Linked DNA regions of Verrucomicrobium spinosum DSM 4136 = JCM 18804. The main gene of each other region encodes a partner of the protein of the gene in region 2 in a complex. Links are inferred from orthologs where the notes say so. Each region holds a gene or a part of one and is shown on either strand. Other genes may lie near its edges.

What was found. Proteins that work in one complex are often made in the same cells at the same time.
Region 1: the proteins of VSP_RS09730 (region 2) and smc are in contact, whole or in part, in a crystal structure (PDB 3ZGX), measured with the Bacillus subtilis proteins. The link is inferred for Verrucomicrobium spinosum DSM 4136 = JCM 18804 from one-to-one orthologs.

The regions. Positions count from the first base shown.
Region 1 is NZ_ABIZ01000001.1:5,898,952-5,904,172, forward strand. The notes cover bases 420-4,995. They hold smc (chromosome segregation protein SMC), read left to right. Parts: upstream 420-808; coding sequence 809-4,795; downstream 4,796-4,995. Other genes in these bases: VSP_RS23835 (hypothetical protein), read left to right, coding at 420-494. Outside these bases: VSP_RS23830 (DUF6985 domain-containing protein), read left to right, coding at 1-111; more of VSP_RS23835, read left to right, coding at 108-419; VSP_RS23845 (IS110-like element ISVsp10 family transposase), read left to right, coding at 5,018-5,221. UniProt on the Bacillus subtilis protein: Required for chromosome condensation and partitioning.
Region 2 is NZ_ABIZ01000001.1:2,423,257-2,426,835, forward strand. What follows is about bases 646-3,579. They hold VSP_RS09730 (segregation and condensation protein A), read right to left. Parts: upstream 2,549-3,579; coding sequence 1,742-2,548; downstream 646-1,741. Other genes in these bases: VSP_RS09735 (glycerol-3-phosphate dehydrogenase/oxidase), read right to left, coding at 2,593-3,579. UniProt on the Bacillus subtilis protein: Participates in chromosomal partition during cell division. May act via the formation of a condensin-like complex containing Smc and ScpB that pull DNA away from mid-cell into both cell halves.

The DNA of each region.
Region 1 (5,221 bases), 3.5 Mb from region 2 along the record:
GGCTGCACTTGGGATCAAGAGCACGGTCTGGGAGTGATCTTGGCAGGTGATCGCGTCATCGAGATCGGCGGTGCCGACATCTCCTTCTGCTTCCAGCCTCCCCCACCATGATCCGGCGCGGCAGAACCTTGCTGGCGCAGAAGCGCCGCCTGCAGCAGATGCAGCAGGCCGCCCGCGAGTATTTTCAGAAGCACTACCCTGCGGATCCCATTGTTTGGGTGGTGCTGGTGGAGGAACTCCCCATGGGCTCGGTCGTGGCTGTCGCCTACGGCTCTGATCAAATCCCGCCGCCTTGTCGATTTTTCAGAGTCGGCTCCAGCGGCCTTTCCATCACCCCGATGAGTCCTGGCTATTTGCCCTCTTCGTGGGAATCCGCCGTTGGTCCAGGTCAGCCTCCTCCACAGGGGGAGAGAGACCTTTTCAAGATCGGATATACCTACGGATTGACGCCCAAACCAGACGATCAGAGCTCCCAGCGCAAAACGGCGCTGTGAACAACCCTGTCGGGATAAATGTGAATAACCCGGCTGTTGCGACGGAGGCGTTTCCCCTCTTTCCCCATTCCATCGGGACCGCAGCGTTTCGGACCAGTTTTCAAGCACTATTAAGCGTTTTTCGGGGTGAAAAATTCCCGCAAGACAGGGCTACATCTTGTGCTATATACGAAAGCGCACCCCTACAGCTTGTGCAATCACATCTTTCTTGCCCTTTTTGTCACCTGAGATTTAAGTTCCCCAAGTGATCTCTTGCCGCTTCCATCCGGCACCCGTTCACCGCTCAATTTCAACGCTCTGCTCCCGCTTCCGTCATGTATCTCAAGTCCCTCGAAATCCACGGCTTCAAGTCATTTGCTGACAAGACGTTGTTTGAGTTCCACACGGGCGTCACCGGCATTGTAGGCCCCAATGGATGCGGCAAGTCAAACGTGGTGGACGCGATCCGCTGGGTGCTGGGGGAAACTTCCGCCAAGGCTCTCCGTGGCGCGGAAATGGCGGACGTTATCTTTAACGGGACGGACAAGCGCAAACCCGTGGGCATGGCGGAGGTCATCCTGACCCTGGCCGACTGTGAACAGGGCCTGGGTGTGGACTACAATGAGGTCGCCATGTGCCGCCGCGTCTTCCGTGACGGCCGCTCCGAATACCGCATCAACGGCACCATCTGCCGCTTGAAGGACTTCCAGGAACTGCTGGCAGGGACGGGCATCGGCCGGTCAGCCTACTCCGTGATGGAACAGGGCAAGATCGACATGCTCATCAGCGCCAAGCCGGAAGACCGACGCTCTGTCTTCGAAGAAGCCGCAGGCATCACCAAGTTCAAAGGCCAGAAAAAGGAAGCCCTCCGCAAGCTGGAGTACACGGAGGCCAACCTCCTCCGCGTGGCGGACATCATCGCGGAAGTGAAGCGCCAGATGGGCACTCTGCACCGCCAGGCCCAGAAGGCCAAGCGCTACCAAGTGGTGCACAAGGATCTGCGCATCCTGGACCTGCACCTTGGGCACAAGCATTTCACAGAATACACCGCGGAGAAGACCGAGTCGGAGAACCAGATCATCTCCCTGATGACGGAGCTCAACGACCTGCATCAGCGCGTCCATGCGAAGGAACAGGAAGTCACTGAGACTCGTGAGATCTACCATCAGGTGGAGTCCACCATCAACGGCCTGCGACAGCAATCCCAGGAGTTCCGCTCCAAGATTCAGGGTGCCGAGAGCAAGATCGAGTTCAATCGTGAGCGTGTGGAGGAGTTGGAGGGCCGCATCCGGCGCAATGAGGAGGATGCCACCAACAACCGGGACATGGTGGATCGGCAGCAGCGCGAACTGGCCGCCGCAGATGAACAGTTCTCCTCCATCCGCAATGCAATCGAGAGCCGCCAGTACGCCCTAGAGGAGCACCAGATCACGCACAATGCGATCATCCCCGAGCGCCAGAAACTGGAGATGGAGCGCCGCACCCTGCGAGAAACCTTCCGCCGGCTGGAAGGCGAGGCCGCCACGGCCGATGCCAAAGCGCAGAGCCTGACCAACCAGATGGCCACAGACCGTCAGCGGCACGAAGCCCTGGCGCATGACAAGCAATCCGCGGTGCAGGCCCGCGAGGCCAGCCAGGTGGAGTTTGATCATCTCCAGCGTCAGATTGAGGAGCTGGAAACCGTCCGTGCTGAACTGGAGCACAAGCTCAAGGAGCTGACCAACACCATCCAGGAACAGCGCCGCCAGCGTGACGCCGCCTCAGAGGAGCTTAATAACCTCCAACGCCAGCTCACCCAGCGTCGTTCACGCCTGGAGGTGCTGCAGCAGATCCTGGAAAAAGGCGAAGGCCTGGAACTGGGCACACAAAACATTCTGAAGGGCCTGGACGATCCCGACCGCATCAAGGGCGGCATCCGTGGTCTCGTGGCCTCAGCCATTGAGGTGGAGCCCCAGTTCATCTCCGCCATCGAAGCGGCCCTTCGCGATCATCTTCAAGCCATTGTGCTCAACCACACCTCCCTGGCGGATGAAGTGCTGCAAAAGCTCACCGACCAGCGCCTCGGGAAAGCGGCGGTGATTCCGCAGGATCTGATGTTGCGCAACGGCGGCACGGAACGCCAGTTCATGCCCAATGGCGGTGTCGCCTGGGCGCTGGACAAGGTGAAGTCTCAGCCGCATGTGCAGCCTCTGGTGGAACATGTGCTGCGAAATGTCCTGATCGTGGACGACCTGCAGACGGCCATGCGGCTGAAGCGCGATCACCCAGATCTTGCGTTTGTCACCCTGAAGGGAGAGGTCCTGACCGAGCATGGCGTGCTTCACGGTGGTGCAGGCAAAGAAGAGGCCGCCTCCACCCTGCGACGCGAAACCGAACTGCGGGAACTGCGGGTGCAAGTCGAGGCGCTCGACATCCAGGTCGTGGAGAAGGAGATGCTCATCGAGGACCTCCGCATGGCCTTGGAAGAGCAGCAGCGTGAGGAGGCCAACGCCCGTGATGCCTCCCAGATGAACCGCGAGGCCCTGAGCCAGTATCAGGGCAAAGTGAGCGTCGTTCAGCGGACCCTTCAGCAGGCGACCGCCAAACTCGACTCCCTCGAGTGGGAGCAGGGGCAAATCGCCCAACGCCTTTCTGCCGCTGAGGCCCAGATCCAGCAGCATCGCGAGGCCAACCAGGTTGCCCTCTACGAGATCGAGGAAACTCAGGAGCGGGAACGCGCCCTGGAGACCCAGATTGAATCCGTGATCCGCCGCGAGGTGGAGTCCACGGAGCGCCTGAACGAACTCAAGACGGCCCTGGCCCTGGAACAAAATGCCCTCCAGAACGTGGAGCGTCAAAAGGCCCCGCTCGCCAGCCGTCTGGAGGAGCTTGAGTCCAGCATCAGCCGCTATGAAAACGAATGCTTCATCTGGAGGCAGCGCATTGATTCCGCCGTCGGAGAGAATCGCCGCCTCGTGGAGGAGACGGAAGAAGCCCGCCGCTTGCTGACCAATGTTGACAATGAAGGCCGGGAATCTGTGGAGCGGCGCAACGCCGCTTTCGAGAGGGTGACCGCACTGGAGACGGAACTCAACACCATCCGCTCCCGCCACGGTGAGCTCAACGACCACCGCAGCCGCGCCGAGGTCCAGCAGACCCGCGTGGAGATGAAGCTGGAGAACCTGATCAAACACGTACAGGAGCGTTATCAGGTCAGTCTCGATGCCTTCGAGCCAGATCCTCACTCCCTGCTGCTTTCCATCTCCGAACAGAAGAAGTCCTTCGACCGCACCAGCAAGCGCCGGGCCACCCTGTCGTCCCGCAGCGACAGCACCGCCGACGATGATTCCGCTTCTGAGAGCGAGGGGTCTTCCACCGCAGAAGCCAGCTCCTCCTCTGACGCTGAGATGGAGGGCAATCCCCTCTTCGACGCCGCTGCACTGGAGCGGGGACCGGATTGGGATCTGGTTCAGGAAATCGTCAATGACCTGCGCCAGCGTCTGGAAGGCATGGGCCCGGTAAACCTGGACGCCATCCAGGAGTTCGAGGAACTCGAACAACGCCACACCTTCCTCGAGACCCAGCACGGCGACCTTGTGAAGAGCAAGGAGGAACTGCTCCAGGTGATCGCAAAGATCAACGACACTACGCAGACCATGTTCACCGAGACCTTCATCCAGGTCCGGAACAACTTCCGTGAGAATTTCAAGGAACTCTTCGGCGCAGGCGGCCAGGCCGACCTCATGCTGCAAGACGAGAATGATCCTCTGGAGTGCGGCATCGAGATCATCGCCAAGCCCCCCGGCAAGAAGCTACAGAGCATCAGCCTGCTTTCCGGTGGTGAGCGTTCCATGACCGCCGTGGCCCTGCTGTTCTCCATCTTCATGGTCCGCCCCAGCCCCTTCTGCGTGCTGGACGAACTCGACGCGCCGCTGGACGAGTCCAACATCAAGCGCTTCCTCGCCATGCTGGACAAGTTCATCAACGCCAGCCAGTTCATCATCGTGACGCACAACAAGCGCACCATGTCCAAAGCGGACGTGATCTACGGGGTGACCATGCAGGAGTTCGGCGTGAGCAAGCCAGTGGGCGTGCGCATGACCAACGAGAAGGTGTCGCTGGAAGACAACGCCCCGACTGTGGCCGAGACCGTCCGCGGCGGTGCGGCCCATGCTATGGGCCTGACCCCGCCTTCCGCCCTGCCGAAGAAAACCCGCAGCAAAAAGGGCGCAGCCGCCGAAACCGCCGAGTCAACCGAGGCAGCTCCTACAGCCGAAGATGCTCCAGAGCCAGCACCCGAGGCCGCAGCAGAAGTTCCGGCCGAAGAGGTCCCGGTGATGTAGCGCCAGACTCACGGACAACTCCGTCATTCAACACCGCTGCCAGAACCCCTGGCAGCGGTTTTTTGTTGTTCCGCCCTCAACTCTTCAGTCCCTCGCAATATTCCACCGTCCCAACGACCCCGAACCCGGAGGGTTCACCATGAGTAGACGCCATGATGGCGGGATCAGCAAACATCAGGCAACATGCCTGGTGCCACGAGAAAGGCACTGACCCACACCATCATGACCACCTATACTTTGCACACCCCCATCCCTTGTCACGCAGCGATCTGCAAGGCCCTCAACCTTGCTGGCCAGGAACGCCGTGTCACCCTGGGCCTGGATCTGGAGCTAAACACGCCCGCAGGTTCCCTGGTCGTCGCCGGAGGCCAGCCGCTCAATCTGGGCAAGCACCCTCGCAGCCTCTGGGTCGAACTGGTTGGCTGG
Region 2 (3,579 bases):
AGGACGACTGCCGGTTATTGGAGAATCCCGATGCTTCGATGCGGCGGGGCCCCAAAGCTGCCAGAATGCAAAAGGCGGCACGCTGGTGCCGCCTTTCTAGCAGCCTGTCGGATTTGCTGGATGCTGCAGGAGTGCGATCGGGGAACCGGAGTCGTCGTGTCAGATGGATGAGGCGCGGTTGGAGCCAGCCGTGTCGTTGCATTTCCCGCCGCTGAGCTCGCTTGAGCCGCTTTCTTCAGGCTGGGAGCCTTGTCCCAAGGTGATACAGACGCTTGAGATTGTAACTGAGCGTGACCAGCGTCCACTCCAGCCCCACTTTCGTGAGCCCGCGCAGGCTGAACCGACGAAAGCCCATCGCAGATTTGATGATGCCAAACACAGGTTCCACCGTCTGCTTGCGCAACCCGTAGAGGGCTTTGCCCTCCTGGGTTTCCAACCGCTGCTCCATGATCGCTTTGACCGGCGCTCCGGGCGGTGGTGGCGGCGGATCGTCATGCTGCTCAATGTCCTTGACACTACGCCCGTGCTTGTGCCGTCGCGTCGCCGCATACACCTGCGGACTCACCCCGGTGTCTGCATCAGGCACCTCCACCTGTCGGATCGCCGCCTCACTGTAGTAACCGCTGTCCACCAGCACCACGCTGAGGCTCTGCACAACGGGGCTTTTGTTTTCCAGCACCGGCACCAGCTGCTCCTTGTCGTTGGGCGCATCGCTGACCAGCTGGCTCACCACAAGGCGGCTTTGCACCTCAACGGCCGCCTGCGCATTGTAACTTTGCTCAAAGTGCTCCCCACCGCCGTGTTTCATGATCCGGCTCTGTGGATCGGTAAAGTTGTACTGGTCTTTGGCTTGAGGCCCTTCCTTGGGTGGTTGAGGGGCCTTGCCTCCGGTCTTTTTGCCCCGCGCTTGTTCCCGGTCCTGGCGCTCCTGAAGCTTGCGTTCATAGGCCGCCTGCTCCTGCTGATGCCGCTCACGAGCTCTTTGCTCGATGACCTGCACTGCCTCCCGCAGCTTTTCCTGCCGCTTCTGACGCCGCCGGATCTCCTCAGGGCAGACTCAGCCCCTCGCGCAACGGCGTGCTGTCCGCGGCCTCGGCTTTGGCCGTGAGCTCTTTGATCTGCTCCTCCAGCAGCAGCAACTGCTGCTGGGCGTGCCCATGGCTCACGGCGCTGTGCTTGCTGGCGCTGGCCAAAATCTTGGTGCCATCCACCGACAACACCACCTGCCCCACTTGCAGCACGTTGAGCCGTGCGGCACACTCCAGCACCTGATGAAAACTGCTTTCCAGCAGCTCCTTGTTCTCACGCCGGAACTTGCAGATGCTGTCGTGATCGGGGTGGGTGTCCGCACACAGATAACGCACCGCCACGCTCTCATAAGTGAGCGTCTCGATCTTGCGGCTGCTGAAGGTGCCCGTGGCATAGCAATAGATCAGCAGCCCCAGCATCATGCCAGGAGGGTACTGGGCGTAACCTGTGCCCCGGGTGTTGACCCTGGCCTGGCACAGATCCAGCAGTTTGACCGCATCCATGATAAAATGCACCAGATGGTCCTCGGGAAGCCAGTCCCTCAGGTCAGGAGGCAGCAACAGAGGGGTGTCGTGATCAATGACTACAAACCGGCTCGCCATCGCTCTACCTAACACAGCCCAATCGCATTTTCAAAGTCCGACAGGCTGCTAGTGGAAATGATGGGGAGGCGTCGGAGGTGCTGACGTCGCCTATGTGATAAACCCTGGCGCTACTCCGACAATGCGGGCTGACTGGTGTAGTCCGTGCCGTCGAAGGTGTCCATGGGCACCTGGGTGAAGACTTTGTCGGAGGGGCGCAGCACGAGGATCTCACCCAGCACGCGCTCCTGCTCGATCTTCAGGAAGTTGAGCTTCATGAGCTCCAGCATGGCGAGGAAGGTGATGATGACTTCACTGCGGCTGGTGGCCTCGGTGAAGAGGCTCATGAAGGGGACCTTGCCGCCCACAGGGAGGACGGAGAGGAGATAGTCGATCTTGTCACTGACCGTCCACCGGTCGTCCACGATCTCGCGGAGCGTGTGCACGTCCTCGAACTTCTTGAGCACCTTCTGGAAGGCGCGAATGAGGTCGAAAATGCCGATTTGCGGGAGACCTTCCACCGGAGCGTTGAGGTCGGGTAGTTCGGGGTTGGCCGCAAAGAACTCCGCGCCCGAGCTGTCACGGATATGGAGGAACTGGGCGGCGTCTTTGAACTTCTTGTACTCCACGAGCTGGCGGATGAGTTCCCACCGGGGATCCTCCTCATCTGCCTCTTCATCGGGAGGCTGCACGTCCTTGGGCAGGAGAGTGCGGCTCTTGAGGTACATGAGATTGGCCGCCATGACAATGAACTCGCCGGAGAGCTCAATGTTGAGAGCCTTGAACGTCTCGATATAGCCGAGGTACTGGCTGGTGATGCGCTCGATGCTGACATCATAGATGTCTATCTCATCTTTCTTGATGAGATAGAGAAGGAGGTCGAGGGGGCCTTCGAAGATTTCGAGCTTAACCTTGTAGTCGCTGTCCGTGTTTTCCACCGCTCCACATAGAGCGTTGTTGGCGGTGGTGCAAGTGTTGTGCGTCAGGCAGAGGTGGGGGGCTCCGTGGAGACCAGGTAGCCGCGGGCGACTAATTCAAAGTCAGCGATTTGTGACTTTTCCCAAGCGGCATCGTGACCCAATTCCCGGGCGAGCAGGGTGGCCACCTTGGGTGCCATGTGAAAGGCAGCACGGGCATTGAGCAGGAGGGCTCGGGTGCGGCGGGAGAGGATGTCCTCCACGGTGCGGGCCATCTCCCGACGCGCGGCCCAGATGACCTCTGCGGCGGTGTAGGGGAGGGCGGGATCGAGTGGCTCGCCCAAGGACGGATCTTCTGTGATGAGGGCCTGAATCTCGTGGGCATCTGTGCCGTACACCCCCAGGGATCCCAGATCGGCAGTGTGGGTGTGGTAGCCGTGGATGTTGAGGGTCTTGGTGACGCAGGGCTTGTCGGGCAGGTTGCCCAAGGTGGCGGCCTGGTCCACGCAGTCCTGGGCCATGTTGCGGTAGGTGGTCCATTTCCCGCCGGCGATGCTGAGCAGGCCGCTCTGGTCGATGTGAATGGTGTGGTCCCGGGAGAGGGAGGCGGTGTTTTTGCCGTCGCCCACCTTGGCCAGAGGGCGGATCCCGGCGAAGGCGCTCAGGATGTCGGCCCGGGTGGGCTTCTTGTCCAGATAGAGGGCGGCGGTGGCCAGCATGAACTCGATCTCCTGATCCATGGGTACCGGCTCCAGTGGAGCGTGGTCGATGGCCGTGTCAGTGGTGCCCACCAGAGTGTGACCATGCCAGGGGATGGCAAACATGACGCGCCCGTCGCTGGTGTGTGGCACCATGATGGCGGTGTCGCCGGGGAGGAAGGACCGGTCCAGCACGATGTGGGCGCCCTGGCTGGGGGCGATCATGGGCGTGATGTGGGTGTCTGCGAGCTTTCGCACGGCATCGGTGAAAGGGCCGGTGGCGTTGATGACCACATGGGCATCGGCCTCAAAGGTCTGCCCGGACTCCAGATCCTGCCAGGTGACACCGTGAAC